One region of the Desulforamulus hydrothermalis Lam5 genome, then DNA from elsewhere that is predicted to be linked to it. Evidence: riboswitches for the same ligand, from Rfam matches in the RefSeq annotation. Region 1 holds a riboswitch; each other region holds the start of a gene.

The links. Region 1 has a riboswitch for S-adenosylmethionine ahead of metK (methionine adenosyltransferase). Riboswitches for the same ligand answer to the same signal wherever they lie in the genome.
Region 2: another riboswitch for S-adenosylmethionine. It lies ahead of DESHY_RS00525 (Vitamin B12 dependent methionine synthase,activation region); the one in region 1 lies ahead of metK (methionine adenosyltransferase).
Region 3: another riboswitch for S-adenosylmethionine. It lies ahead of DESHY_RS05510 (methionine ABC transporter ATP-binding protein); the one in region 1 lies ahead of metK (methionine adenosyltransferase).
Region 4: another riboswitch for S-adenosylmethionine. It lies ahead of DESHY_RS08965 (homocysteine biosynthesis protein); the one in region 1 lies ahead of metK (methionine adenosyltransferase).

The regions. Positions count from the first base shown of each region.
Region 1 is NZ_CAOS01000003.1:592,565-600,208, reverse strand. Features, by position in the region: gene murJ (murein biosynthesis integral membrane protein MurJ) at 1-1,335, shown strand, start outside; gene DESHY_RS03815 (YlmC/YmxH family sporulation protein) at 1,360-1,623, shown strand; SAM riboswitch class I at 1,686-1,783, shown strand; gene metK (methionine adenosyltransferase) at 1,878-3,071, shown strand; gene DESHY_RS03805 (ATP-binding protein) at 3,310-4,053, shown strand; gene DESHY_RS03800 (glycosyltransferase) at 4,112-4,576, shown strand; gene DESHY_RS03795 (GGDEF domain-containing protein) at 4,623-6,314, shown strand; gene DESHY_RS03790 (DUF1659 domain-containing protein) at 6,494-6,718, shown strand; gene DESHY_RS03785 (DUF2922 domain-containing protein) at 6,739-6,957, shown strand; gene DESHY_RS03780 (hypothetical protein) at 7,008-7,217, shown strand; gene DESHY_RS03775 (hypothetical protein) at 7,237-7,644, shown strand, end outside.
Region 2 is NZ_CAOS01000001.1:90,351-97,994, reverse strand. Features, by position in the region: gene DESHY_RS13300 (HD domain-containing protein) at 1-23, opposite strand, end outside; gene DESHY_RS00545 (hypothetical protein) at 203-418, opposite strand; gene DESHY_RS14165 (hypothetical protein) at 586-723, opposite strand; gene DESHY_RS00535 (ASKHA domain-containing protein) at 818-2,455, opposite strand; gene DESHY_RS00530 (homocysteine S-methyltransferase family protein) at 2,476-4,878, opposite strand; gene DESHY_RS00525 (Vitamin B12 dependent methionine synthase,activation region) at 4,868-5,560, opposite strand; SAM riboswitch class I at 5,631-5,735, opposite strand; gene DESHY_RS00520 (BaiN/RdsA family NAD(P)/FAD-dependent oxidoreductase) at 5,763-6,794, opposite strand; gene DESHY_RS00515 (aminoacetone oxidase family FAD-binding enzyme) at 6,973-7,644, opposite strand.
Region 3 is NZ_CAOS01000008.1:57,131-64,774, forward strand. Features, by position in the region: gene DESHY_RS05500 (OPT family oligopeptide transporter) at 1-1,064, shown strand, start outside; gene DESHY_RS05505 (iron-containing alcohol dehydrogenase family protein) at 1,091-2,197, opposite strand; SAM riboswitch class I at 2,357-2,469, shown strand; gene DESHY_RS05510 (methionine ABC transporter ATP-binding protein) at 2,542-3,567, shown strand; gene DESHY_RS05515 (methionine ABC transporter permease) at 3,557-4,231, shown strand; gene DESHY_RS05520 (MetQ/NlpA family ABC transporter substrate-binding protein) at 4,246-5,076, shown strand; gene sigK (RNA polymerase sporulation sigma factor SigK) at 5,237-5,935, opposite strand; gene DESHY_RS05530 (DUF47 domain-containing protein) at 6,244-6,858, shown strand; gene DESHY_RS05535 (inorganic phosphate transporter) at 6,877-7,644, shown strand, end outside.
Region 4 is NZ_CAOS01000011.1:151,210-158,853, forward strand. Features, by position in the region: gene DESHY_RS08935 (NTP transferase domain-containing protein) at 1-128, shown strand, start outside; gene ilvA (threonine ammonia-lyase) at 193-1,410, shown strand; gene spoVG (septation regulator SpoVG) at 1,528-1,782, shown strand; gene glmU (bifunctional UDP-N-acetylglucosamine diphosphorylase/glucosamine-1-phosphate N-acetyltransferase GlmU) at 1,962-3,326, shown strand; gene DESHY_RS08955 (ribose-phosphate diphosphokinase) at 3,391-4,338, shown strand; gene DESHY_RS14740 (hypothetical protein) at 4,532-4,660, opposite strand; gene DESHY_RS08960 (hypothetical protein) at 4,796-5,002, shown strand; SAM riboswitch class I at 5,064-5,170, shown strand; gene DESHY_RS08965 (homocysteine biosynthesis protein) at 5,261-6,460, shown strand; gene DESHY_RS08970 (NIL domain-containing protein) at 6,485-6,886, shown strand; gene DESHY_RS08975 (UPF0280 family protein) at 6,888-7,628, shown strand.

The DNA.
Region 1 (7,644 bases):
CTGTTCAACACCGTCATTACCCTGGTGGTGATTGTTTTTTCCTTGTTTACCCTGGTGGGAGTTTGGGCGGCGCCCTTGCTGGTTAAACTGACCGCCCCGGGGTTAAGCGCCGAAGTGGCCGGGCTGGCCACCCGGCTGACCGTAATTATGCTGCCCATCCTGGTATTTTACGGTTTGTCCACCGTATTTCAGGGGCTGTTAAACGCCAACCAGGTATTTGGCATCCCGGCCCTCAGTGTCAGTGTCACCAATCTTACCATTATTGCGGCGGCCCTGACCCTGGGCAGCGTCTACGGCATCGACGGCCTGGCCGCCGGGACGGTGCTGGGGTTTGTGCTGGCCGCCCTGATGCAGCTTCCCAAACTGCGCCAGGTGGGCTTCCGCTTCCGGTTCAGCATCGACCTGCGGCATCCCGGCGTACGCCAGGTGCTGCACCTGGTGCTGCCGGTGGCCATTGGCACCTCGCTCAACCAGATTTATCTGATTATCGACCGCATCCTGGCCTCCGGCCTGGCGGAGGGCAGTATTTCCGCCCTCAACTATGCCAACCGGATTATCCTGATGCCTATTACTTTTTTTGTGCTGGCGGTGGGCACCGCCTTTTACCCTGCCATCACCACCCTGGCCGCCCGGGGGCAAAGGCAGGAACTGGCGGATACAGTGGTGCGGGCCGGCCGGATGGTTATTTTATTTTCCCTGCCGGCGGGCATCGGGCTGATGGTGCTAGCCACCCCTGTCATCAAGCTGCTGTTTGAGCACGGCCAATTTACCCCCCGGGCCACGGCGATGACCGCCTTTGCTCTCTCCATGTATGCTGTCGGCCTGGTGGGACAGGCGGCCAACATTATTCTTACCCGGGCCTTTTATGCCCAGCAGGATACCCGGACGCCGGTGAAACTGATGGCGGTTACGGTGGCCATCAACCTGGCCTTCAGCCTGCTGCTCATCGGCCCCTTAAAGCACGGCGGCCTGGCCCTGGCCAACTCCCTTGCTTCCCTGGCCAACACCGCCATGCTGGCCTGGTTCCTCAACCGGCGCCTACCCGGTTTGCTCAATGCCGGTCTGGCTAAATTTGCCGGGCAAACTGCCCTGGCCACTGCTGCCATGGCGGCCGCGGCCTGGTCGGTGCAGGCCGGGGCGGCGGGGTTGGCGGCGGCCCACGGCACCCTGGGGCTGGCGCTGCAGGTGGGGGCGGCCATCGGCACCGGTTTGCTGGTTTTTGTGGCGGCGGTGTTCCTGCTGAAAATGGAAGAAGCCACCCTGGCGGCCCGGTACGGCGGCAAATGGCTGGCCCGCCTGCGGGGCCGGCGCACCAAAACTGACCCCGGCGCATAACATGGCATAGGGGAGGTGCGTGCCATGTTAAAAGCAACCCAACTGGCAGTCAAGGATATTGTCAACCTCAGCGACGGCGCCAAACTGGGGCCGGTGAAGGATCTGCACATTGATCCGGCCACCGGACGGGTGGTGGCCCTGGTGCTGCAGGCCCCCCGCCGCTATTTCGGCCTGGTGCGGTCGGGCAAAGATATGGTGATTCCCTGGGAACTGGTGAAAAAGTTCGGCCTGGATACCGTCCTGGTGGAGCTGGAACCCATGGATCGTTCCTATTATGAAGTAAAATAAATTTGTTTGACACAAAGTACCTGCTTTGCTAAAATAAATCTGGCATTTTGCTGATATTTCTGTGCTCATCAAGAGAGGTGGAGGGACTGGCCCGATGAAACCCGGCAACCTCACGGAAGGTGCCAAATCCTGCAGGAAGCTGCTTCCTGACAGATGAGGTCAAGGTGAGAAAATGCTGGGAAAAGTAACCTCTCCTGCCGGAGAGGTTTATTTCTTGATGATAGCGGAAAAGTTAATAGAGGGAGGGAATGCCTTTGAGCAGAAAACTTTTTACTTCAGAATCCGTAACTGAAGGCCACCCTGATAAAGTGGCGGATCAAATTTCCGATGCCATATTGGATGCCATCCTGGCCAAAGACCCCATGGCCAGGGTTGCTTGCGAAACCTTTGTGACCACCGGTCTGGTGCTGGTGGGCGGGGAAATTTCCTGCAAGTGCTATGTTGATATTCCCAAAGTGGCCCGGGAAACCGTGTTGGAAATCGGTTACACCAGGGCCAAATACGGCTTTGACGGTGACACCTGCGCCGTTCTCACCGCCATTGACGAACAATCCCCCGATATTGCCATGGGTGTGGACAAGGCCCTGGAGGCAAAAACCGGCGAGATGACCGAGGAAGAAATCGAAGCCATCGGCGCCGGCGACCAGGGAATGATGTTTGGTTTCGCCACCGACGAAACACCCGAACTGATGCCCCTGCCCATCTCCCTGGCCCACCAAATGGCCCGCCGCTTGGCGGAAGTGCGCAAAACCGGCCTGGTAGACTACCTGCGGCCGGACGGCAAAACCCAGGTGACGGTGGAATACGACGGCGACCGGCCGGCCCGCATTGACACAGTGGTTATTTCCACCCAGCACCACCCGGAAGCAGAGCTGGCTGTTATTCGCCAGGATATGATTGAAAAGGTGGCCCGTTATGTGTTGCCGCCGGAGCTGGTAGACAACCAGACCCGCTTCTTCATTAACCCCACCGGCCGTTTTGTGATTGGCGGCCCCCATGGGGATGCCGGGCTCACCGGCCGTAAAATTATTGTCGATACCTACGGCGGCCGGGCCCGCCACGGCGGCGGCGCCTTCTCGGGCAAAGACCCCACCAAGGTAGACCGTTCCGCCAGCTATGCAGCCCGCTATGTGGCGAAAAACATTGTGGCCGCCGGCCTGGCCAAACGCTGCGAAGTGCAGGTGGCTTATGCCATCGGGGTAGCCCGCCCGGTATCCGTACGGGTACAAACCTTCGGCACCGGAACAGTCAGTGACGATGTAATTATCCGGCTCATCAACCGCCACTTCGACCTGCGCCCCGCCGGCATTATCAAAACCCTGGACCTGCGCCGGCCCATTTACAAACAAACCGCAGCCTACGGCCACTTTGGCCGCCCTGATTTGGACCTGCCCTGGGAGCGCACCGACAAAGCCGCCCTCCTGCGGGCAGAAGCCGGTCTCAAATAGACAAAGGCAAGCATAAACCGTTAAAGGGTTATCGGCAATCTGAGGCGCTTCACTGTCAGAGGTGAAGCGCCTTTTAATATGCCCGTAAGGGACGGGTAGCAAATTAACGGGTAAATTTTTATTTGCTTTCGACATGATGCAGCAGGGTTCTTCCCACACCTGTGTTATAATACAAAAAATGGTATGCGTGGCAAACAGTGCCTAATAAGGTCTGACCACGCATAAGGAGGCGCTGCGCATGGCGAAAAACCAGGCAGGTGAGGGCGGTTGTCTTTTGCTGAAGGAAGATTTAACCCGCTACCCGGAGTACGCCGGCAATATCATGCGGGCGGTAAAAATTAAGCTGGCCGGGGAAATGGCGGCGGGCATTGCCCACGAAATACGCAACCCCATGACCGCCGTGCGGGGGCTGCTGCAGGTGCTGGAAAAAGAAGCAGCCTGTCCCGGTTTTGCCGAATACCTGCAGGTGATGCTGCGGGAACTGGATCAGGCCAACGCCGTCATTTCCGAAGTGCTGCTGCTGGCGCCTGCCAAAGCCTCTAAGACCAGGTTGCTTCAACTCAACGACCTCTTGTTTGACCTGTTGCCTGCCATTGCCCACCAGGCCCGGCAGTCGGGCAGCCAAGTGCTGTTTGAACCGGGCAACATCCCGCCGCTGTGGCTGAACGAGCAAGAAATCAGCAAACTTATTTGCAATCTGGTATACAACGGTCTGGAAGCTATGCCGGAAGGCGGCAACCTGACCGTTAAAACCTTTCTGGACGACCCGGATGTTGTGCTGGCGGTGCAGGACCAGGGCAAAGGCATCAAGGTGGATGTGCTGAACAAGCTGGGGATACCGTTTTTTACCACCAAAGACCATGGTACCGGCCTGGGCCTGGCGGTTTGCTACAGCGTTGCCGCCCGGCACAATGCCAATATTGTGGTGGAAACCGGCACTAAAGGCAGCACCTTCCTGGTCCGTTTTCAACCTCAACCATAAGTTACCGCTCACCCCCTGTGTTGGCGTAAACATACTCTAAAACACAGGGGGTGTTGTTATGTGGGAGACTGTCTGCTTTTTGCTTATTTTAATCCTGGCCTGCTACGGTGTGTTTTACCTGGTGCAGGACCTGGGCCGCCTGGTCAGGCACCGGCCCGGACCGCCGGTGAGCCTGCTGGTGGTGCTGCAGGACAGGGCGGCGGATGCGGAGTACCTGATGCGCCGGCTGGCGGCCTGGCGCACCCAGCAGTGGGTAAATTTTGACGTGGTGGTGGTGGATGACGGTTCCCGGGATGATACAGCGGGTATTCTCAGGGGGCTGCAGGGCAACCTGGCCTTTCGCCTGGTAACCCTGGAACCGGCTGCGGCGGCTGAACAGTCCGGCCAACCGGACCGGGCCCTGCTTAACGGGCTGCTGTACTGCCATAATGCCCTGGTGTGGGTGGTGGATTTGCGCAAACTGCCCAGCGCCATGCTGGCGGAAAAGGTTTTTCGTGTATTTTTCTGCCAGGGCTGGAGGTAAATTACCATTTATTGTCGAATATTGCAGATTGAAGGAGGTGGCTGTCATGGCCCGACCGGGCGGCTTCGGCTTAATATATACGTGGCTTGTGATTGGGCTTGGCTTTGGCTGGCTGTGGCTGGTGTTTCCCGGGCTTAACCTGGATCAGGGGAGTACCCTGGCCCTGCTGCTTGCCCTGGGCATCCTGGCGGAGTGGCTGGCGGTTCCTCTGGCCCGGGGCTACCTGTCCGGCAGCTACATAGTTGTGGCGGCCTGCCAACTGACCTGCGGCGGGGCGGCCACCGCCTGGGTCACCGGCCTGGTGGCCCTGCTGGGGCTGGGCATTGCCAACCGCGGCAACCCCCTGCGCACCATCCTGTTTAACAGCGCGCAGCACGTTTTAGCGGCGGCGCTGGCGGATGCCGCCTACCGGCTGGCAACCGGCCAGGTGTTGCCCGTCCTTATTTTTACCGTTGTATATTTTATGGTCAACCACCTGCTGGTTTATCTTTACCTGCTGCCCGGGCGCCGGGATCACCCGGATATATTTGGCTGGGATGCCCTGCGCTGGGACGCTTATACATATCTTTTAACCACCCCTTACGGTATCTTGATGGCCGCCCTTTTTGACAAAGCGGGCACCGGCTGGGCGGCGCTGTTGTTCCTGCCGGTGCCGGTGGCCCAGGTAATCCTGCGCAAATATGTGCACATGGAACTGGCCAACCGGCAACTGACCGCCCTTTACCAGGTGGCCCGGCGGTTGCGGCAGGAGGTTGCGCCGGATGATTTTTTTCAAGTATTTTTGCAGGAATGCCGGCGCTTTCTGACCTTTCAAGGGGCGGTGCTGTATTTCCGGTCGCCCCGGCGGCAGTTGTTTTTGCCCTGTGCCGCCCAGGGGCCCTGGCGGGCTGAACTGGGCAGCAGCGTGGTGGTTCCCGGCGAGGGCCTGCTGGGACAAGCCCTGATTAACCGGCAGCCGTTGGTGATAGAGGATGTGCGCAAAGAAGTTGACCAGGCTGCGGCAGGCCCTTGCCGGCATTTCCGGTCAGTGCTGGCGGTTCCCCTGCTGGCCCGGGGGGAAGCAAGCGGCCTGTTGGTGCTGGGCGACACCCGGCCGGGCCTTTATGAGGAAAAGCAGGGTCAAATTGTCAGTATCATGGGCAGCCAGGTGGCTATGCTGCTGGCTAACGAAATGCTGGCCGAGCAGTTGCAGCAGATGGCGGTGGTTGACCCGCTGACCGGTTTGTTTAACCACCGCCGGTTTTACCGCCAGGCGGTAAACCGGCTGCTGGGCCTGGCCCCCGGGGAAACGGCTGCCCTGCTGCTGGCCGGCGTTGATGAACTGCCGCTGCTGAACGCCCGTTACGGGCATGGGGCGGGGGATGCGGTTTTGCAAGCTGCTGCCGGGGTGCTGCGGGATATCAGCCGCCCCGATTGCCTGTTGGGCCGCTACAGCGGCAGCCGGCTGGCTGCTCTGGTGCCCGGCTGCGACACAGCGGCCGCCCTGCAGCTGGCCGAGCGGCTGCGGGCAGCTGCCCGGGACTGCCGGGTGGCGGAAAATTCGCCCCAGCCGCTTAGGTTAACGCTGGCGGTGGGGGTGGCGGTGTTTCCCCAGGATACCAACCGGCCGGACCGGCTTTTCCTGGCCGCCGAACAAGCGCTGGCCCGGGCCGGGGAGCTGGGCCGGGACCGGGCCATTGCCTACAGCCAGACGGTAAAATTAAAAGCAAACCGGGATCCAACTTCAGCAGTTACTTAAAGTGGCATGCCCACTTGCAGCAAGTGGCTGCTGTGCGGGCAGTCAGGCTGCCCGGTTGCGGCAAGTTGAACCTCAACCTGCCGCAACCGGGCTTTTTTCTTTTGGGCAGGAAACCGCTACAATCAGTTTAAGCGCTGAAATCAAACGGGGCCGGCCCCAAATAAAAAGGAGGAAATGCAATGGCAGTGGTAAAACAGCCCTTTTCTTGCAGCCTGAAGTTGCGCTACCAGAAAGGCGTCAACGCTAACGGCGATCCGGTTTACGTAAACAGAACCTATCAGCGGGTAAAACTGACCGCCGGCGACCAGGCCATCTATGAGGTAGCCCAGGCCATCAGCAGCCTGCAGGCGCAAACCTTGCTGGGTGTTTACCGGGTGGATGACGGCGAGTTAATCAACCAATAATCTAAAGGGAGGTATAACCTATGAGCAAAACGCTGGAACTGATTTTTGTCAACACTGCCGGCAGCAAGGTTACCCTGCGGGTGGCCGAACCCAGGGATAACCTGCTGGAATCTGAAGTGCGGGCCGTGATGGAGCAAATTGTGGCCAAAGATATTTTCACCAGCCCCGGCGGCAGCCTGGTGGGGGTGGCCGGCGCCCGCCTGGTCAGCCGGGATGTAACCGAAATGGATATTGTCTAATGCTTGAGGGGCGGGGTAACCCCGCCCCTTAACTATAAGGAGGTGGTCCCGTGTCCCTGGATTTAAGCCTGACCAGGCAAATTGCCGCCCTGGAAGCGGATGTCAGCCACCTGAAAGAGTGGCAGGAACGCCAGACCGCCGCCCTGGAAAAGCTGGAGGCCAGGCTGGGGCAAATCCTGCTGTGGCTGCTGGGTTTAATGGGCGGGGTTACGGCTTCCCTGATTTTGCTGGCGCTCAACCTGGCCGCCGGCAGGCTGTAAGCCGAAGGAGGCGGTGCCAATGACTGACGCTGTAAGCCAACTGCTGCTGGATGCTGCCCTGGCCGCCGCACCGGTGTTGGCCGGCGGGCTTATGATGCTGGTGCGGCAGCTGGTCAACTACCTTAAAGAAAGACGGGCGGCCGGGCAATATTGGTTTTACCTTAACCTTTTAGAGCAAACCGTCAGCGTTACCGTTAAAAGTTTGATGCCCCGGGTGGAACGGTGGAAATGCCAGAACCAAAACGGCCGTTTAACAGCGGAGCAAATCCGGGAACTGCAAAGGGAAGCCCGGCAGCTGGTGCTCAGCCAGCTTTCCCAGGCCGCCCGCCAGGCCCTGCGGCAATTGTGCCGGGATTTGGAAAGCATGATAGCCGCCCGCCTGGAAGCGGCTGTTTACGATACTAAAAACAGCCGCAAAGGCGAGCCC
Region 2 (7,644 bases), on a different contig from region 1:
CAAAGCGTTCCCTGGGCACACAATCTACCCACCCCCTAGTTTTCAGAATATTATTTTTTATTATACAATAACTTTTGCCAAGGTGCAGACATTGTAAGAAAATAGTTATCTTTAGCAGAAAACTTTCATAAATTCAAGGTGCATGACACATCTCTGAGGTTGACAAACCCCTGGTGACGGTTAATTAAATTCGTCCTGCGCCCTAATAGCGTTCCCTGCCGGTATCTGTTCTTTTTTCTTCATCCAACCCCACGGCAGCAAACAGTTCCTTAAATTTTAAAAAATCTTCCACACTCATAACTTCCGAATTTGAATAAAATATACGTCCGGCATTGTTTACGGCTCCCCAGGTCACTTTGACAATATCTTTATCTAAGCCCCGGGTGGTTTGGGTTTTAATAAACAGTTTTACCGTCATATGTATTCCCCCGTAGCATGATCCTTTAATAGAATATGGCTGGTTAAATTATAACAAAGTTTTTTCTTTGTTACCGGAAAAATGTTAAACCTGGCAAATTAAGTTGTTTGCTGTTTCCTGTCTTAAATTAAAAAGAAGAACGGCAAAACCGCTCTTCTTTAAGAGTGTTACTTGTGGCAATCGCTGGAGATGCTGCCGCAGTCTTCAGTGAGGCTGCTGCAGGCATCCGGACATTCTTCGGTACAGCTGGATGTCATTTTCTCCAGTTCTTCCCGAGCCCTGACCGTCCGTTTTTCTTTTGCCATTAATGTAACACCTCCCGTACATATTGTGTACATTCCCGGCCTGATCACTCCCGGAAACATCATCCAAAAACAAACCCCGGCTGTTTGCGGCATGCTATGAACCATATTCATGAGCAGGAAAGTTTAATTCTTGCATAAAAAATTCTTGATAACCTTGCCGGGCCGCCAGTTCCAGGTGTTTAAAACGTTGACTTAAACTTACCGCTTTTTCCCGGGCCGCATAAGAAAGCAGCATTTGACATGCCCCTGCGCCGGCCGCATTGCCTACTTGGCGAATCCGGCCCGGCTCCGGCTCACCCAGCAGGCCAATCCTTAACGCATTGGACGGGTTTAAATAATTGCCAAACCCACCGGCCAGCCACATAACGTCCAGTTGGCGGGGAGTCAGACCGGCTTCCGCCAACACCGCCTTAATGCCTGCCGCCACCGCAGCCTTGGCCAGCTGAACCTGTCGAATGTCGCGCTGGTCCAGAAAAACATTGTCAGCCAGCAAAAACCGCTTGTTTTGTCCGGCCGGCTGCAGTTTTTGTTTAATTTTAAAAGAAACCACCGGCGGCACCTCTTTAACTTCCACCAGACGGCCGCTTCTATCAAGCAGGCGCAAGCGCAGCATTTCTGCCACCGCATCCACCAAGCCGGAACCGCATAAGCCTATTGGCTTAGTATCCCCGATCACTTGCAGGCGAACGTCATAATCCATGGTGACCTGGCAGACGGCCCCCCTGGTGGCCGGCATGCCGCACTGAATATTACCACCTTCAAAGGCCGGTCCCGCCGGCACGGAGGCAGCCAGCAGCAACGGGCCGTTCTGCAAAAGGATCTCTCCGTTAGTGCCAATATCTACCACCATGCCGGTCTCATTAGACGGTCGGTCGAAACCCTGAGCCAGGGCGGCCGCCAGAGCATCCGAACCAACAAAGCCGCCGATCAGAGGCGGCAAATAACACACCGCCTCAGCCGCAGCTGTTAAACCCAGGTCACCGGCATGGCAATACCAGGGGCCGCCGGCTGCCGGCTGAAACGGTGCCACCGCCAACCCCCGAACCGGCAGATTCAGTAATAAATGAATCATGGCCGTGTTGCCGACTATAACTATTTCTTTAATATCCCCGCACTGCACTTGCGCCAGCCGGCTGCAGTTTAAGATCAACTGATCCAGGCTGTGGCTTAAAGCTTGCCGCAGCTGCCGGTATGCCGCTTCGCCCTGCAGGGCGTGGGCCAGGCGGGAAAGTACATCCGCCCCGTATGTCAGCTGACCGTTCACCCCGGCGGCTGTTGCCAACCGTAGCCCGCCGGTCAGGTCGTATAAATATCCCACCATGGTGGTGGTACCCAAGTCAACCGCCAAACCAAGCAGCCGTCCCCGGGTGGCGGCTCCCTCCAGCTTCAGGCCAGCCCGGTGCTTAAGCACACCGTCTTTCCAATAAACAGCCGGCGCCAATTCCTCCCGGGGAGCCTGTGCCTGTTCTAAAATAATTAAAGGGTCAGCGGGCAATTCTATTTGTACGGACCGGGTAATTGTTGTTTGGCAGGCGGGTACATATTGGGGAGTTTGTTGGTCCGGGCCGGGAGTCATTTTAACCAGACATTTGCCGCAACGCCCGCTGCCCCCGCAGGGTGCCGGCAGGTTTACCCCGGCCAGCCGGGCAGCTTCCAGAACGGTTAAGCCGGGCGTTACTTCCAGGCTGCACGAGCCAGGTACAAAGGTAACAATTATTTTGGGGGACGCCAAGCAATCAACTCCGTTTTTTTTTATAAGCCGACCAGGCCTTTCGCTACGCTTACGGCTTCCACCGCATCCACCGCATAGCCGTCGGCGCCAATCTCCCGGGCATACTGGGCGGTAACCGCCGCTCCTCCCACCATCACTTTAAAGTTTAAACCTTGCTCCTTAACCCGCTTTATTAAATCTGCCATGTGAACCATGGTAGTAGTCATCAAAGCGCTCAGCCCGATGATTTGGGCCTGGTGCTGTTTAGCAGCCGCAATAATATCTTCATTATCTACGTTCTTGCCCAAATCAATAACTTCAAAGCCATGGTTAGCCAGCATCACAGATACAATATTTTTACCGATATCATGGATGTCTCCCTTGACGGTGGCCAGTATCACTGTGCCGACCCTTTTCGACGGGCCCTTGGCCAGTTCAGGCCGCAGCCGGGCAAAACTTTTGGTCATGGTTTCGCCGGCCATCATTAATTGCGGCAAGAAATACTGCCCGGCGCCATACCGGCGTCCCACTTCTTCAATACCTGGAATTAATGCTTTATCCAACATTTCCATGGGACTTAGTCCCTCTGCCAGGGCATTTTCAATATATGCTACAATATTATCTTTATCACCGGACAGCACTGCCTGGTATAAAACCTCCAGCGGAGTAGCGGCAGCTTGTACCGCCGGCTGCGGGGTTACCTGAATACCGGCCGCCTCTTGTGCATGGGCAATGTAACCGGCTGCCTGGGGGTCCCGTCCGGTGAGCACCGCAGCAGCCCGCAGGGTTTCCATCATCCGCTGTTCCTGGGGATTTAATATGGCTGCATCCAGACCCGCTGCCAGCGCCATGGCAAAAAATGCCGCATTGATCAGCCCGCGGTTGGGCAAGCCAAAGGACACATTGCTTACTCCCAGACTGGTGGTAAGGCCAAGCTCTTTTTTTACCAGACTAATGGCCTTGAGAGTTTCCGGTACCCCTGCGGGCTGGGCACTGACTGTCAGCACCAAACAATCTATCATTAAATCGCTTCTGGGTATTCCCATAGCCTCAACCCGCTCCACCAGCCGCCGGGCTACCGCCAGACGTTCCTCGGCGGTGGCGGGAATACCCCCTTCGTCCAGGGTAAGGCCAATAAGGGCCGCCCCGTATCGTTTAGCCAGGGGCAAAATGGTTTGCAGGCTTTTTTCTTCTCCGTTAATCGAGTTTATAATGGCCTTACCATGATATATTTTGAGAGCCTTTTCAATAACCGCCGGATCAGTGCTGTCAATACACAAGGGAGCATCCACCAGCACCTGAACCGCCTGGACAGCCCGTTCCATAGCGGCCACCTGGTCTACCCCCCCGACCCCCACGTTGACATCCAGTATGGCAGCGCCCGCGGCCACCTGGGCCAGGGCATCCCGGCGGGTAATTTCGGTCTTGCCCTCTCTTATTTCTGCCTGCAGAGCCTTTTTGCCGGTGGGGTTAAGGCGTTCCCCTACGGCCACCGGCATAGCCTGCGGGTGAACAGTTACGGTCTTAACCCGGCTGGCCACCCGCAAACCAAAATCCCTGTTGCGCTCCTTGAGGGGCAACCCCTTAACGCTTTGCTGAATGGCTTTAATGTGTTCCGGGGTAGTACCGCAGCACCCCCCCAGCAGGGAGGCGCCAAAAGCCACAAACCGGGCTGCAAACTCAGCCATCGTAGCCGGCGTTTCCCGGAAAACCGTGCGGCCTTCCACCATTTCCGGCATGCCGGCATTGGGTGAAACTAACACCGGCAGGTTAGTGCTTTGGGTAAGCTGCTGCACTACCGGCACCAGTTCCCGGGGACCCACCGAACAATTGACGCCAATGGCCGCTACTCCAAGCCTCTCCACCACTACCGCCGCTGTTTCCGGGTCAGTACCCGTAAAGGTACGGCCGGTTTCGTCGAAGGTAAAACTGGCCACCACCGGCACCGGACCGGCATCTGCCGCAGCAATCAGGGCCGCCCGCATCTCGCCTATATCACCGAAGGTTTCAAAAAGAATTAAATCCACCCCTGCCTCTACCAGGGCCCGGCACTGTTCATAAAACTGCTCATAGGCCTCATCAAAAGTCATGGTGCCCAGAGGCTGCAAGAATTTGCCCAGGGGGCCCACCGAACCCGCCACCATCGCTCCGTAAGGCCGGGCAGCTTCCTTGGCTAAACTTACCGCGGCCAAGTTGATCTCCCGCACCAGGTGGTCCAGGCCGTAATCTGCCAGTTTCAACCTGATGGCACCAAATGTATTGGTGGTGATAATATCGGCACCGGCAGCCAAATATAATTTATGAACCTCTTGCACCGAGGCCGGACGGCTAAGATTCCATTCCTCCGGACACCACCCGGCCGGCAACCCCAGTTGCTGCAGCAGGGTACCCATTGCGCCGTCAACCACCAAGATTTCTCTTTTAATTCTTTCCCTAAAAGACAAGTTCGCTCTCTCCTTCTGCATTGGCTTGCCGCATGCGACAATTTGTCATCTGACAGGACTGACATTTTACCTGTTTTTGAGTTGGCCGGGGGCACCACCCCACCATAAAACAAAGGGACTTTGCCGGCTGCATTTGATAATATTCATTGCAGGCAACAGCAATTTGTTCTGCCCCTGACATTTGCAAAAACAAGGGCAGGCAATCCATTGGCAGGCCCCGGTAGCCCGGACCAAGCCGGGGGGCAGGAAATAAACCCTTACTTCTTTGCCGGCCGGCCAACAGTCTGACCACTCGCCGGGCAGCTTCCTCCACGGCGGCCGTTCCTACAGCATCCAACAGAACGGCATCCGCCGCCAGGCCCTGGCTAAACAAGCCGGTCACTTCTTTCTCGATAGTTTCTCCCACCGTTACAGTTACCACGCTGGCCGTGCTACAATTTTCAAGATAAGAGCCTGGCCAGGGCAGGTTAAATGAAGCTTCCCGGCGATACAGGGTGGCACCGTCCGGCGCCAGCTGCATGTGAGCGGCTACCGCAGCCGGCTGCATTAAGCATTTGCCCAGGTTAATCATCTCCTGCACCCGGGCCAGCCAGCGCGGCTCAACAGGTTGTTTGTTCCCCACTCCCAGGCAGGCCGCCACCTGCTGCGGTTGTAGGTCTAAAGGTATGTGAGGCAACAGCATAATAACCTCCGGCAAGGAAAACAAAAACGCCCAATAAGGGCGTAAGGTGTTAAAAATAACTCCATGGCGCACCTTATCTCTCAGGAACTAATCCTGCAGGAGTTGGCACCGCCGCCAGAAATAGGCCGGTTGCCGGGCTTCATTGGGCCAGTCCCTCCACCACTCTTGATAAGACTTTTAATATTTTTTATTTAATGGTAATTTACATGAAAGTATTTCTTTCGTCAAGAGTTTCCTTGCAGCAAGCAGCCGCTGACTCACCTGCCACATAGCCGGTGCTGAAAGCCACCTGCATATTATAGCCGCCCGTATGGGCATCCACGTCCAATACCTCGCCGGCCAAAAACAAACCTTTAATAAGACGGGAACCCATGGTTCGCGGGTCAATTTCTTTAATATTGATGCCGCCGCCTGTTACGGTTGCCTCGGCCAGGGGGCGGGTGCCGGTAATCTGCAGCGGCAACTTTTTCACTAAGGCCAGAAGCCTTTGGCAGGCGCCTTTGTCAACCTGTCCCCAGGTGGCGTCCGGGCTGATATCGGCCAGCTTGACCAGTACCCTGGCCAAACGTTCCGGCAGCCAGTCGGCCAGCAGATTTTTTAAAGAGCGCCGGTCGCCTTCTTGCACCCTTTGCAGCAGGCGCTTGGCCAGCAGATCCGGAGATTGGTCAGGTAAAATATCCATTTCCCCTTTGAGCATCACACCCGGCTGCCGCTGCTGCGCCAGTGCTACGGCCCGCCCCAGCCGCAAGGCGGCGGGACCGGACAAACCCCAGTGGGTAAAAATAACATCTCCCTGTTCGGCAGCCATTACTTTTCCCCCACTATTGTATAAGACTATCTTCACACCGGACAAACTAACGCCCTGTACCTGTCGTTCGGTAATCCAGGCGTCGTTGCAGGTAACAGCCACCGCAGCCGGAAACAGTTCGGTAATGTTGTGTCCCCACCGGCGGGCCATGGCATATCCTTCACCGGTACTGCCGGTATGCGGGTAAGACATGCCGCCGGTGGCCAGCACCACCGCTCCCGCCCGAAAGGTGTGAGAGCCCGCTTGTACGCCCAGGCAACGCCGGTCTTTGACTAACAGACCGTCCACTTGGCTTTTGTACCGCACGGTTACCCCCTGCTGCCGTAAATACTGCTCCAAGGCCTGCACCACCTGACCGGCCCGGTCACTGACCGGAAACACCCGGCCCTGGTCTTCCACCTTGGTGGGAACACCCAACTTTAGCAAAAAATGCCGCAAATCCTGGGGGTAAACCGGTGTAAAGCACTGTAAACAAATTTCCCGTTACCCGGAATATTGGCTATGACGGTCTGGATATCCGTGTCATTGGTTAGGTTGCAGCGGCCGCCGCCGGTAATTAACATTTTCTCGTATAACTTCGTATAATGTATGCTATACGAAGTTATTACGATAAGACTATCTTCACACCGGACAAACTAACGCCCTGTACCTGTCGTTCGGTAATCCAGGCGTCGTTGCAGGTAACAGCCACCGCAGCCGGAAACAGTTCGGTAATGTTGTGTCCCCACCGGCGGGCCATGGCATATCCTTCACCGGTACTGCCGGTATGCGGGTAAGACATGCCGCCGGTGGCCAGCACCACCGCTCCCGCCCGAAAGGTGTGAGAGCCCGCTTGTACGCCCAGGCAACGCCGGTCTTTGACTAACAGACCGTCCACTTGGCTTTTGTACCGCACGGTTACCCCCTGCTGCCGTAAATACTGCTCCAAGGCCTGCACCACCTGACCGGCCCGGTCACTGACCGGAAACACCCGGCCCTGGTCTTCCACCTTGGTGGGAACACCCAACTTTAGCAAAAAATGCCGCAAATCCTGGGGGGTAAACCGGTGTAAAGCACTGTAAACAAATTTCCCGTTACCCGGAATATTGGCTATGACGGTCTGGATATCCGTGTCATTGGTTAGGTTGCAGCGGCCGCCGCCGGTAATTAACATTTTCTTCCCTAAGCAATCATTTTTTTCCAGCAAGCACACCTGCACTCCCAGGGCGGCGGCCCTGGCGGCAGCCATCATGCCGGCAGGCCCGCCGCCAATTACAATAACGCCGTTCTCTTGCAT
Region 3 (7,644 bases), on a different contig from region 1:
GCGCCGGCGCAGTGGCTGCCGGCGGGTTTATCTCTTTGGCCAGATCGGCTCCCACCATTATTCGTTCCTTTCGGGCAGCTATGAGCGGCCTTGCCCAAACCAAGGGGGCAGCCGGCCAAAAGCGAACCGAACAGGATCTTTCCATGGCCGTGGTGATCGGCGGAACGCTGCTGGTGGCACTGCTCATTGTTTTCTTGCCTCAGGTGCCGGGCGGTATTATAGGTGCCCTGCTGGTTCTTTTCTTCGGCTTTTTCTTTGCCGCTGTGTCCAGCCGCATCACCGGTATTGTGGGGGTTTCTAACAACCCGGTGTCCGGCATGACCATTGCCACACTGCTGGTGGTGAGCGCCATTGTTAAAGGTCTGGGCTGGTCACCGGAAACCGGTATGGTGGTGGCCATTACCCTGGGTTCTATTGTATGTGTAGCCATTGCAGTGGCCGGTGCCACCGCCCAGAACGGTAAAACCACCTTTATTTTAGGCGGTACCCCCAAGTTTGTACAGATTGGCCAGTACGTGGGAGTGCTTGCCTGTGCCTATTTTATCGGCGCCATTATTGTAATGTTGCACGGCGCTTATACCATGGGTTCCGCCGACCTGCCGGCCCCCCAGGCAACCCTGATGTCAATGGTAACAAAGGGTGTAATTACAGGTACCCTACCCTGGGAGTTTGTTATTATGGGGTTGATTGTGGGAATTGCCATTTATGCCATGGGCCTGCCGGTACTTCCCTTTGCCCTGGGATTTTACCTGCCTCTCCATTTAAGTATGGGCATTCTGGTGGGTGGCGTAGTGCGCATCCTAATTGAAAAAGGCCTGGGCGCCAATGAACTGAAGGACAAGGTGGAGCGTGGCGTTCTTATTTCTTCCGGGCTGATTGCCGGGGACGCCCTGGTTGGCATTGTCATCGCCTTTTTCGCCTACATTGAATACAACATTGCTTTCTTAAAAGGAACCGCTCTGGCTGCCAATAACTGGTTTGCTTTAATCATGTTCCTGCTGGTGGCCTGGTTTACTTACTGGTATACCAACCGGCAAGACGTAAGAAAGGATATTAAAGTTTAAGCGGCCCGCAGCGGGCCGCTTATATATTACAGCAAACGGCTGTCCTTCAAGATTTGATAAATATCCTGTTCCGCCGGCGCCGCCGGGCAGTTGGCCAGGTTTTTGGCTGACAAAGTTTTGGTGGCAAATTTAGCCGCCTCTTCTGCCGTTAATCTGAAATCAACCGGCGCCAACATCTTATTTAAAAACTCTCCCACCTGCGATAAATTGCTGCATCCCAAGGCTTTAACCACCTGCTGCACACGTTCCGGGGCTGCCTGGGCCATAAACTCCAAAGAGGCTTTCATAATGACACCGTTGGCTAAGCCGTGGGGCAAACCTTTAAAATAAGTTAACGGATAGCCCAGGGCATGGATCACCCCGGTAGCAGTTTGGGCAATAACCAAACCGGCCAGCAGGGAAGCATACAACAGTTCTTCCCGCTCTGCCAGCGAAAGATCAGCCGGTTTGCAGCGGGTTAACACCCTGCCCAGGATGGCAATACTCTCCAACGCCAGCAGGTCGGTAAGGGGCGTGGCACGCCGGTTAATAAAACCTTCCACGCTGTGAGACAAAGCATCCACCGCTGTGTTAACCGTAATCTCCCAAGGTAAATTCAACATATAGCGGGCATCCAAAAAAGCCAGCACCGGAAATAATTTTTCACCGGCAATGGACATTTTGGTTTCTGCCCATTCCACCGTAAGAATTGCATAAGGGGTTACTTCACTGCCGGTACCGGCAGTGGTAGGTACCGCCACCACCGGGAGCGGCTCATTGGTCCACTGCCTGGCCATTAATTCCTGCCGGCTAACCTGATTGACCGCCAACACCGCCACAGCCTTGGCGGCATCCAGGGGGCTGCCGCCACCGATCCCGATAATAAAATCTGCCCCCATCTCCCGGGCCCTTTGCCCGCCCCGGTACACCGTAGCTAAACCGGGGTTTTGCTCAACTTCTTGAAAAACTTCCGCCTGGATGCCTTGCCGGTTGAGAGCAGCCAGCATATCAGCCAGGGAACCGTTTCTTTGTGACGAGCTGCCGCCTGTTACAATTAAGGCTTTTTTCCCCAGGGGTGCCAGCTCACCGCTGTATTTGTCAATGCACTGCTGCCCGAAAAAAATCCTGGTGGGGCAACGGAAATTAAACTGCATCATAAACCCTCCCCGTATTTGGTTGCTGTTCTTACCATATTTTATCTCTGATGGTGGTAAATATTAAGAGCTTATGATAAAAATGTCTAAAATTTTGATTGACAAACTGACACTTCTGCCTTAGAATTTACATTGTTTAATTAAACAATAAATATATCCTTCTTATCCAGAGCGGCTGAGGGACTGGCCCTATGAAGCCCGGCAACCTTCTTGGTTATCCGAGAAAGGTGCTAATTCCTGCAGAAGATTTTCTTTCTTCTGAAAGATAAGAAGAGGGCGTAGATGTTATGGCCTCTTCTGGTCTGTCAGAAGAGGCCTTAATTTTTCAAGGAAGGTTGATGCCGGTGATTCAAATTCAAGATTTGACAAAAATTTATCGGTCTGCTGCCGGTGCGGTTACTGCCCTGGATCACGTTAACCTGCGGGTGCGCAAAGGGGAAATTTACGGCATTATTGGCTACAGCGGCGCGGGTAAAAGTACCCTCATCCGTTGTGTAAATATGCTGGAACAACCTACCTCCGGCAGTATCAAGGTAAACGGTCAGGAAATAACTTCTCTTAACGAAACTCAATTAAGGGTAGCCCGCCGCAAAATCGGTATGATATTTCAGCATTTTAATTTGTTATCATCCCGGACAGTATTTGAGAATGTGGCCTTTCCCTTGGAGATCAGCGGTGTGCCGAAAGCCCAGATCAAAGAAAAGGTAACCAAACTGTTGGGTCTGGTGGGCCTGTCGGATAAGGCCGGCGCATACCCCTCGCAGCTTTCCGGGGGGCAGAAACAAAGGGTGGGCATTGCCCGGGCACTGGCCAACGATCCCATCGTTTTATTATGTGACGAAGCCACTTCGGCCCTGGACCCTGCCACCACAGATTCAATTCTGGCCCTGTTAAAAGACATTAACCGCCGGCTGGACCTCACCATTTTAATGATTACTCACGAAATGAAAGTGATCTCGGAAATTTGTGACTCGGTGGCAGTGCTGGAACAGGGAAAAGTTATTGAGGAAGGGCTGGTTATTGACGTCTTTACGCAGCCTCAACACCCGACCACCCGCCGTTTTGTGCAAACCATTATTCAAACCGATATTCCCGAACATATTAAGAAACCGCTGCTGCAAAGGGGGCGGGGACAAATCATCCGGGTATCTTTTATCGGGGATGCCGCTGCCGAACCGGTGATATCCACACTGGTGAAAAAATTTGCTGTAGACATTAATATTCTCTACGGCAACATAAATCAAATCCAGGATACCCCCTTTGGCATGTTAATAATAGAATGTCTGGGGTCCCAGGATAACTGTCGCTTAGCTTTGCAACACTTGCGCCGGCAGGGTTTAAGAATCGAGGTGTTAAAAAATGTTGAATGATTTGTTTGTCCACTTATCCGGTATTTCGCCTGAGCTAATTAAGGCCACCTGGGAAACCCTGTATATGACGGTGGTGGCGGTTATTTTTGCGTCGCTGCTGGGTATTCCCATGGGCATTATTCTGGTAATCACCGACCAGGGCCACATTAAAGAAAACCTGGTGGTCAACCGGATACTGGGAACGGTTATCAATATTTTTCGTTCATATCCCTTTATTATCCTGCTGCTGGCCCTGGTTCCCTTTACCAGGCTGCTGGTGGGTACCACCATCGGTACAACGGCAGCCATTGTCCCCTTAACGGTGGCAGCCGCCCCCTTTGTGGCCAGAATGGTGGAAAGTTCCTTGAAAGAAATAAACAAAGGGGTTATTGAGGCTGCTCTGGCTATGGGTGCCACCACCTGGCAAATTATATGGAAAGTATTGCTGCCTGAGGCTTTGCCCGGCATTATCCTGGGCACTACCATCACCACTATTGCGGTAATAGGCTACTCAGCCATGGCCGGCGTGGTGGGCGGCGGCGGATTGGGTGATCTGGCGGTAAGGTACGGTTACATGCGATTTGATTCGGTAGTAATGGTAACCACAGTCATCGTTTTAGTAATTCTTGTACAGGTTATTCAATCTTTGGGCAATTTACTTGCCAATAAATTCAATAAAAATTAAAGGAGGAAAAGAACATGAAGAAAAAACTGGTATTTATTGTGGCCTGTCTGAGCAGCCTGGTACTGCTGCTAACCGGCTGCGGCGGATCAAAGGAACCTGCCCAACAGCAAGCAAACCAAACCGGCAAAGTAATAAAAGTTGGCGCCACACCGGTACCCCATGCGGAAATACTAAAAGTCGTGCAACCCCTGTTGGAGAAAGACGGCATTAAATTAGAGATTGTGGAATTTAATGATTATGTGCAACCCAACCTGGCCCTGCATGATAAACAATTGGACGCCAATTACTTTCAACACCTGCCCTACCTGGAAGATTTCAATAAGCAAAAGGGTTTAAACCTTACCTACACCGCCAAAATTCACTTTGAGCCCATGGGCTTATACTCTAAAAAAGTGAAAACCGTCAGTGAGTTTAAAACCGGTGATAAAATCGGTATTCCCAATGACCCCACCAACGGCGGCCGTGCCCTGGTAGTGCTGGAAAAAGCCGGCCTGCTTAAGTTAAAAGAAGGGGTAGGTATTAGCGCCACTGTCCGGGACATTGTGGAAAAGAAAGTAGAAGTGGTTGAGCTGGAAGCCGCTCAGCTGCCCCGTTCCATTGAAGACCTGGCCGGTGCTGTTATTAACGGTAATTTTGCCACCCAGGCTAAATTCAGCCCTGCCGATGCCCTGGTAGCAGAAGATGCCAAGTCCCAGGCTGCCGATACTTACGGCAACATTCTGGCTGTCCGCAGCGGTGATGAAAACCGCGAAGAAATTAAAAAGTTGACAGCGGCTTTACAATCGCCCGAAGTGAAGAAATTTATTGAGGAAACTTATCAAGGTGCTGTCGTGCCTGTATTCTAAGATAAAGGCCCCATGCGGGCCTTTCAAACTGTAGACAAAGGTTGTAAAACAAAGTGAGGTGGTTTTATGATCCCCTGTCGGTGCGCAGACCGGCGCCAAAGGGGTTCATAAACCACCGATAATGTTCGTCGACACTCTGAAAGGCCCTTGCGGGCCTTATTTAATGGTTGGATAGCTCTTTATGCAACTTGTTGATGGAGCTGCTTTCTATGCGAGAAATAAAAGACCTGGAAATGGCTAACCTTTTGCCCACTTCTCGCTGGGTCAATTCATGGCCCCCGTTAAGTCCGTACCTCAGTTTAATTACCAATTGCTCCCTGGGCGATAGTTTTTGCAGTGCACAGGCTAATTTTTCAACTTCCATGTTTTTTTCCACCATCTCGTCAACCGGTGTGTCCGGGGCCGTCAGGGTATCCTGCAGTTCCAGCGCCGTTCCGTCTTTGTCGTAATCCAGAGGCTCGGAGATAGATATGCAGTTTTTTTCATACTTATGTTTGCGCAACAGCATAAGCATCTCATTTTGAATACAAACGCCGGCATAGGTGGAAAATTTTTTGCAACGGGACATGTCAAAGCTTTCTACCGCCTTAATCAGCCCTATCACTCCGCTCTGAAACAAATCCTGTTTATCCACCCCGTTATCCTTTAGCTTGTTGGCAATCTTAGCCACAAGACGCAGGTTTCTTTCAATTAATATTGTTTTTGCCAGTTTATCCCCTTTTGCCATTTTCAGCAGCAACTCTTTTTCTTCTTCCGGCGTGAGGGGATCCGGCAGACTACCCGAAGAGATATATGATACCAGGATAATTAAACCGTTGATAACCGACAACACCAGCAAAGTTAATAAGCCAGGCGACAATGAACATCCCTCCCCAGGTAAAAATAGCTCTACCCTATGCTACGGCGAACCTCTGTAAAAAGTGCTTGTATATTTAAAAAAACTTGCAGCAAGTTTTGGTATTAGATTAAACTGCGGGGAATCGGAAAAAATAACCTAGTAATCTAGTAATAATGTTAGTTTGTCAGAGCATAAATCCGGCCCCATGCAACTTTTTTCACTTGTTTGTTAATTTTTCTTTAATTACTAACTTATTTTTAACAATAATCAGCTTCATATGTTATACTCTTTGATGGACAAAAATAAATTATCTCCTTGGGGGGGACTTTATGTTTTTTAAAAAGAGCGATGTCTTCTTTGAAACTTTTAAAGCAATTGCAGAAAATCTGAACCGGGCAGCCGTTGAATTTCGCGATGAAATTCATCACCCCAGCCCCGAAAAAAAAGGTTTAACCAATATTCAGGATTATGAAAAAAACGGAGACAGGCATACTCATACCATTATTAAAGAACTCAACAAAACCTTTGTGACTCCCCTGGAGCGGGAAGATATCATGAACCTGGCTGTCAAAATGGATGACATCCTGGATGGCATTGAAGCAACCCTTATCCGGATGGACATTTACGACATTAAAGACATGAACATTTTTATCAAGCGAAATGCTGAAATTATTTTGGAACAGTGCCAGGAAGTACAAAAAAGTATTGATAAACTGATAAACAAGAAATACCTGGATATTCGTGCGCATGCCGTAAAGATTAATGAGTTGGAAAATGAAGCCGACCACCTGTTTAATAACAGCCTGCGGGAGCTGGTTGCAACCTGCAGCGATGCCATTGAATTTGTTAAATACAAACAAATTTATGAAATGTTAGAGGAAGTTACTGATGCCTGTGAAGATGTGGCAAATATTTTAGAGAGTATTTTAATGCGAAATTCATAATCAGAGGATGGCAGATTAATGGAACAGCATGCTATTATTATTGTTGTTGTTATTTTGGCCTTAAGTTTTGACTTTATTAACGGTTTTCACGACACCGCCAATGCCATTGCCACTTCCATTTCCACCAAAGCCTTAAAACCGCGCACGGCGATAGTCCTGGCTTCTTTTATGAACCTGCTGGGAGCCCTGACCTTTACCGGTGTGGCCAAAACGGTGGGCGGCAAAGTAGCCAACCCGGCTAATATTGAGCATGGCGTGTATGTGGTGGCAGCGGCGCTGGTGGCGGCCATTGCCTGGAACCTTTTCACCTGGTACTACGGTATCCCCAGCAGTTCTTCCCATGCCTTAATCGGTTCACTGGCCGGAGCGGTTATTGCTGCAGCAGGCTTCAGTGCTGTTAACTATCACGGCTTTCTGACCATTATTGAAGGACTAATCTTATCTCCCCTGCTGGCTTTTACCGTAGGTTATATCATTATGTCAATTATTCGCTTGATTTTTGCTAATTTTTCACCCCATAGGATTAACTCCAAGTTTCGCTTTTTGCAAATTTTTACAGCTTCCTTTCAAGCCTTTAGCCACGGTACTAACGATGCTCAAAAAACCATGGGCATTATTACCTTTGCCCTGGTGGCAGGGGGTTTTCAAGACACCCTGGAGGTAGCAACCTGGGTGAAGGTGTCGGCTGCTGTTGCCATGGCCCTGGGCACATCTGTCGGTGGCTGGCGAATTATTAAAACAGTCGGTTCAAAAATTATTAAATTTGAGCCGGCCAGCGGTTTTGCC
Region 4 (7,644 bases), on a different contig from region 1:
GCCGGGCCGTAATTTGCCCTTACCCGGAAGTAGGCATGGATGTAGATAAACCCTCCGATCTGCAGTTGGTTTGTCGGGTGTTAGGATACCGGCAGGCCGGGCCGGCAGGAACTTTGCCGGCGCCCTGAGGTTTGACAAAACTAAATCAAGTTGAGCACCGTCCCCCCGACTTAAATGCAAGGAGCAGGTGTTATGGGTTATCAGGATGTCACTTTACAGGATATTATGGCAGCCAGGGAAAGGTTGCAGGGAATCTGCCGGCATACGCCGTTGGAACCGGCTGAATACTTTGATCAAATGACCGGCACGCAGGTTTTTTTAAAACTGGAGAACTTGCAAAAGACCGGTTCCTTTAAACTGAGGGGTGCCTGCAATAAGATTGCTGTGCTGGGCAAGGCGGCGGGCCGGGGCGTGGTGGCAGCCTCCGCCGGCAATCATGCCCAGGGAGTGGCCTTTGCCGCCAGGCAGGCATCAATACCTGCCACTATAGTTATGCCCGAGGGGGCACCCATTACCAAGGTGGAGCGCACCCGCTCTTTCGGGGCTCATGTGGTATTGCAGGGTCAGGGATACGACGATGCTTTTTGCCGGGCCCAAGAGATCCGACAGGAAACCGGGGCCGCCTTTGTGCATGCCTTTGATGACCCCTGGGTAATTGCCGGGCAAGGCACGGTTGGCTTAGAGCTGCTGGCAGACCTGCCGGAGGTGGAAACCGTTTTGGTGCCGGTGGGCGGCGGCGGGCTGATTTCAGGTGTTGCCTGCGCCATTAAAGAATTGCGGCCCGGCGTACAGATCATCGGGGTGGAGGCGGCAGACGCCCCTTGTATGCTGGAAGCCTGCCGCAAGGGCAAGGTAACCGAATTGGCTGCCGCCCACACCATTGCCGACGGTATAGCGGTACGCCGGGCCGGCGATCTTACCTTTAAAATGGTGCAGCATTATGTGGATCAAATAGTTACGGTAACAGATGAAGAAATAGCCCGGGCCATTTTGCTGCTGCTGGAAAATGCCAAACTGGTGGTTGAGGGAGCCGGGGCGGTGGGAATTGCCGCCCTGCTGCATGGAAAATGCCGGACGGCGGGTAAAAAGGCGGCGGTTATCCTGAGCGGCGGCAACATCGATGTTAACGTCGTCTCCATCATTATTGAACGGGGTCTGGTGAAGGCGGGGCGGTACTTAAGACTGCGTACCGTTATTACAGACAAACCCGGTTCGTTGCAAAAACTGTTATCTGCTTTAGCCGCCGGCGGGGCTAATGTAATTTCTGTTGCCCATGACCGGATTAAGCCCAGTGTGCCGCTGACCCAGGCCGAAGTGGAGCTTGCTTTGGAAACCAGGAATGCAGCACACCTGCAGGAAATTGTACAATCCTTGACCAATATGGGTTATGCTTTGGAGGTGTTAAAATAGTCTATAAAAAAAGACAGAAAAATTATAAGAAAGTTTTGAAATAAGCAGGAATTTCCTTTTCGCTGCAGAATTAACTAGCCCAACAGAAGTTGATGCAGCGGAAGGTGGTGAAAAATCTTGCATGTAACCGATGTGCGGGTACGGAAGGTACTCATGGAAGGCAAAATGAAAGCCATTGTGTCCGTCACACTGGATGATGCCTTTGTAATTCACGACGTTAAAGTGGTTGAGGGGCAAAACGGTTTGTTTGTAGCCATGCCAAGCAGAAAAACTCCGGACGGGGAATTCCGGGATATTGCTCATCCTATTAATTCTTCGGCCAGAGAAATTATCCAAAACGCTGTCCTGCAAGCATATAAAGAGGCCATCTAAATCAAAAACACAAAGGGAGCACAGGGCTCCCTTTTTATTTTCTAAATATTCTATTTTTTATCGTTTTTTGTCAATTTAAAAAGGATATTGTGTTTTTTTGTGGAAACGTTACGGTTGGTAGTAAAACTTGGGCTTAATAAGGATATGATATATTTTAGAAAGAAAAAGGGGGGCACCGAATGGAACTTGCTGCGGTGATCCTGGCAGCCGGCAAAGGAACCAGAATGAAGTCTGATTTGCCCAAAGTATTGCACAGGGTTGGCGGCCGACCTATGTTGGGACATGTGTTAAGGGCGGTGGTTGGCGCCGGTGCAACCAATACAGTGGTGGTGGCCGGCTTTGGTGTCCAACAGGTAAGGGAATTCCTGGGGGATCAGGCCCGGGTGGTGCTGCAAGAGGAACAATTGGGAACGGCCCATGCTTTACTGCAGGCAGAACAGGCCTTGGCCGATTTTGCGGGTGACCTGCTGGTGGTTTGTGGTGATACGCCTCTGCTGCGGGCATCAACCCTGACCGGGCTGGTGCAGGCCCACCGGCAAACCGGTGCGGCAGCAACACTGTTAACGGCGGAAATGCCTGACCCCGGCGGTTACGGACGGGTGATCAGGTCAGCTGACGGCGGTGTGTGCCGGATTGTGGAACAAAAGGACGCTTCGCCTGAGGAACTGCTGGTGCGGGAAATTAATACCGGTGTCTATTGTTTTAAAGGAGCCGGGTTGTTTGAGGCGCTGCGGGAAATTTCCCCGGCCAATGCTCAGGGGGAATATTACCTGACGGATATTATCCAAATATTGGTGCAAAGAGGTTTGCCGGTGCAGGCAGTAAGCCTGGCAGACCCCCAGGAAGTACAGGGAATTAACGACCGCCTGCAGTTGTCCCGGGCTGAGCAAGTGCTGCGGCAGCGGGTGCTGGCGGATTTAATGCTGCAGGGTGTAACGGTAATGGACCCGGCCACCACCTATATTGAGCAGGATGTAAAAATCGGCCGGGATACGGTGATTTTGCCTTTTACTTTTTTGCAGGGCCAAACCGAGGTCGGCAACTGTTGTGTCATCGGCCCGGGCAGCCGAATTACCGATTGCCTGATCGGTGACGGGGTAGAGATTCAATATGCGGTGCTGGCCGGCAGCCGGATCGGCAGCCATACGGTGATCGGCCCTTATGCTTATATACGTCCGGGTACAGTAATCGGTGAACACGCCAAGGTGGGGGATTTTGTAGAAATTAAAAAATCCACCATCGGTAATGGCAGCAAAATTCCTCACTTAAGTTATGTAGGCGATGCCGTCATCGGGGAAAAGGTTAATGTAGGGGCGGGTACCATTACCTGTAATTATGACGGCAAAAACAAATACCAAACCGTCCTGGAGGACGGTGCTTTTATCGGCAGCAACACCAATTTGGTGGCACCGGTAAAGGTGGGCCGGGATGCCGTTGTGGCTGCCGGCTCCACCATTACCAAAGATGTACCCGCCGAAGCCCTGGCGGTGGCCAGAGAGCGGCAAACCAATCTGGCGGATTGGGTTAAGAAAAAAAGAAAGTAAGTATGCAGGCACCCGCTTACAGGCATGCTTAACGCACAATTATTTATATGTTGGGGGTAAATAAATGACTTCCGGAAGTAAACGCTTAAAGATATTCGCCGGTAACGCTAATCCGGAATTGGCCAAGGAAATTTGTCAGTATCTAGGGGTGGCCATGGGGAAATCCCAGGTAACCCGTTTTAGCGACGGGGAAATACGGGTCAAGGTGGAGGAAAGCGTCAGAGGTTCGGATGCCTTTATTATTCAGCCAACCTCCACACCGGTCAATGAACACCTGATGGAGCTGTTGATTATGGCAGATGCCTTGCGCCGGGCTTCTGCCCGCCGCATCACAGCAGTAATACCCTATTACGGGTATGCCAGGCAGGACCGGAAAACCCGGGCCAGGGATCCCATTACCGCCAAGCTGGTGGCCAATATCCTGACGGCCAGCGGTTGCCGCCGGATTATTACTATGGATTTACATGCCGGACAGATCCAGGGTTTTTTTGACATTCCGGTGGATCACCTGCCGGCGGTGCCTATCTTGGCTGAATATTTCCAGCAAAACTTGCAGGAAGATGTGGTGGTGGTGTCGCCGGACATCGGTGGGGTTACCCGGGCCAGGGATCTGGCCGAACGCATCGGCTCGCCGTTAGCCATTATTGATAAACGGCGTCCGGAGCCCAACGTCGCTGAGGTTACTAATATTATCGGCAATATTAAAGGTAAAACGGTAATCATGATTGACGATATTATTGATACTGCCGGCACCATTACGAAAGGTGCCGCCGCCCTGATGGAGCGGGGAGCCAAAGAGATATATGTTTGCTGCACTCACGCCGTATTGTCCGGTCCGGCCATACAACGGTTGGAAGAATCGGTGATTAAAGAAGTGGTAATTACCAACACCATACCGCTGCCGCCGGAAAAAATGATTGATAAAATCAAGGTCTTATCTGTAGCGCCCTTGCTGGGCGAAGCTATTATTCGTATTCATGAGGATCTTTCGGTCAGTAAATTGTTTTCATAACCTTTCGCTGCCGTATAAAATACCCGGCGGCCAACAGTAGTATTGGCTGTTGGCCGCCGGGTTTGTGATTTGGGCAAATGCGGCAGCGGACAAACGGGACTTTAGTCCTAACGACATGCGACTAAAATACTAAAACCTTTTTCCTGCCTTGCCATGGGGCGCTAATTCGAGTATAAACATTTTAGGGTCGGTGCTAACTGTGAGTGTACCGGTCGTACATATAATCGGCATTTATATCCTCGGCAGGTTCCTCCGGCCGGTACGGCCAACTGCTGACTCCGGTTGCCAGCAGGTCCGGTCTGGTTTCGTTTTGCAAGGTCATAATATCACCTCCTTGTCATGATTAGATTTTGAGAAAAAGTTTCCGGTTATACAGTAAGGTGGTGCAAAACACCGCCTTAATTATAGACAAAGGCCTTATTTAAGATTATATTTTCGGAGGTGCAGCAGCTTGTTAGTGCAGCAGCATGTGCAGTATTTGCAAAGCAACGGCCTGGAAGTAACCGATATGAAAAATCAAGAGGTTTTCTGGGTCAAATTTCCTACCGGCTACCGCATTATTATGGATCAGCAGGAGCTGGCAAAGCTGGCACAGTTTTTTAAACTTCACGAAGATAAAGGCCCCGGTGTTATTGAAATGTTATACCGGGTAGAAAAAAATTAGGTTGACAAATTTAAGGGTGGGTTGTTAAACTTAATAATCAAAAAATAAAATAATTTTTGTGCTCTTATCCCGAGAGGTGGAGGGACTGGCCCAATGAAACCCGGCAACCATCCGGCATTCCGGACAGGTGCTAATTCCTGCAGAAGATTTTCTTCTGGCAGATAAGAGGTGTGCTGCGATTAAGCAAGTATCAAAACCTCTTCTGTTAAGAAGGGGTTTTGTTTATGTCGGGGCAAAAGAGCACGGAAGGAGGACCTCATGGGCGTTGAACGCACCTACAAAGAAATTAACGAACGCATCAAAGCCGGTAAAGCAGTGGTACTGACGGCGGAAGAAGTTATTGGCCGCGTGCGGGAACAGGGTTTGGCCAAAACAGCCGCTCAAGTTGACGTGGTGACTACGGGAACCTTTGGTCCCATGTGTTCCTCGGGGGCTTTTTTAAACTTCGGGCATTCGTCGCCCCGTATTCGCATGAGCAAAGTTTGGCTGAACGGTGTGCCTGCCTATACCGGTATTGCGGCGGTGGATGCTTACATTGGGGCCACCGAGCTGCCTGAAGATGATCCGGCCAACAACAACTATCCCGGTACATTCCGTTATGGCGGGGGGCATGTGATTGAAGATCTGGTGGCCGGCAAGCCGATTAAACTGGAGGCTTTATCTTACGGCACAGATTGTTATCCCCGCCGGGAGATAGAAACCAGCATCACCATTAACGACATCAATGAAGCTATTTTATTTAATCCCCGTAATGCCTATCAAAATTACAACTGTGCCGTCAATTTAAGCGATAAGACCATTTATACCTACATGGGGACCTTGAAGCCCCGGCTGGGCAATGCCAACTACTCTACCTCGGGGCAGTTGAGTCCGTTGATGAAGGATCCCAACTTTGCCACCATTGGTATCGGCACTCGGATTTTCCTGGGCGGCGGCATTGGTTATGTGGTTTGGAACGGAACCCAGCACTTCCCCGGCTGGCTTAAAGACGACAGCGGCAACATTGTCGGTTCTGCCGGCGGCACCCTGGCAGTGCTGGGAGATCTTAAGCAAATGAAACCCCAGTGGCTCAGGGGTACCAGCTTCCAGGGTTATGGTGCCACTCTGACGGTGGGATTGGGTGTGCCGATTCCTATTCTCAATGAAGAAATTTTACGGTTTGCAGCCCTGTCGGACGAAGAACTGCATGCTCCGGTGGTGGATTACAGCGAGGGTTATCCTAACCGGTTGGCGGGCAACCTGGGTCTGGTCAGCTATGCCCGGTTAAAATCGGGCAAAATTACCGTGCAGGGCAAAGAAGTGCCTACGGCGCCCCTTTCCAGTTATGCTAAAGCCCGGGAAATTGCCCATATTTTAAAACAGTGGATAGAAAAGGGTGACTTCTTGTTGGGTGAACCGGTGCAGTTGCTGCCCGGACCGGCTGCCGGATTAACGGGCAAAGTTTTGGCAAGTAAGTAAGTAATCAGGAAAGGAGCGGCTTGTATGGCACCGCATAAAATTGTTTTAAGGTTTACTTCCACCACCTCTGACCAGCCGATAATTTATCATTTGGTTAAGGATTACGATTTGGTGGTTAATATTGTCAAGGCCCAGATTAACCCTCACCTGGAGGGAACCATGGTGTTAGATTTGGATGGGCCGAGGTACGAAGAAGGCATCCGGTATTTAAGGGATCAGGGCATCACGGTGCATCCTTTAACCCAGGAAGTGGTGCGTATCCATGACCGCTGTACCGCTTGCGGCGCCTGCACGGTACACTGCCCGGCGGGTGCCCTGTATCTGGAGCGCCCGGCCATGGAGGTTCATTTTAACGGTGACAAATGTGTGGTTTGTCTGCAGTGTTTAAAGGTTTGCCCGGTACGGGCCATGGAGGTAAGGATTTAACTTGACCTACACCGAACGTACTTACCGTTCCCTGCACCGCCAGCATGACCTGGTGCATTTTCAAGTGATGGTGCGAGAAACCGATTTGGATATCGGCGTACGGCGGGAACGCTTTTCACCTGAGCTGGTGCGCCGGACGGAGGAATTAATTTATCAAGAGCGCCGGCTGCTGGAGTTGTATATCCGCCAGGACCCGGTTTTTCAAACCAGCTTGCAGCCTCACCCAACCGTCGCCGGGGCACCGTCCCTGGCGGTGGAGATGGCTGAGGCGGCCCGCCTGGCCGGGGTTGGACCAATGGCGGCGGTGGCCGGCGCCTTTGCCCAACTGGCAGGGAAAGCTTTGACCCGGTATTCCCGGGATGTTATTGTGGAAAACGGCGGCGATATTTTTATAAAGACGACCCGGCCCAGAAAAGTAGGTATTTTTGCCGGGCAGTCACCGTTCAGTCACCGCATTGCTCTGGCTATCCAGCCGGGGCAAACCCCGCTTGGCATTTGCACCTCCTCCGGCACCGTAGGTCATTCATTAAGTTTCGGCAGGTCGGACGCCGTGGTTATTCTGGCACCCTCCGCCCCGCTGGCGGATGCTGTGGCCACGGCAGCCGGCAATCTGGTGCAAGAAGAGGCAGATGTACAAAAGGCGGTGGACTTTGCGGCGTCAGTGCCAGGGGTGACCGGGGCGGTGGCGATCAAAGGGGAAAAACTGGCAGCTTGGGGACAGGTAAAACTAGTACCCATGTAGTGGCATGATCTGTTTT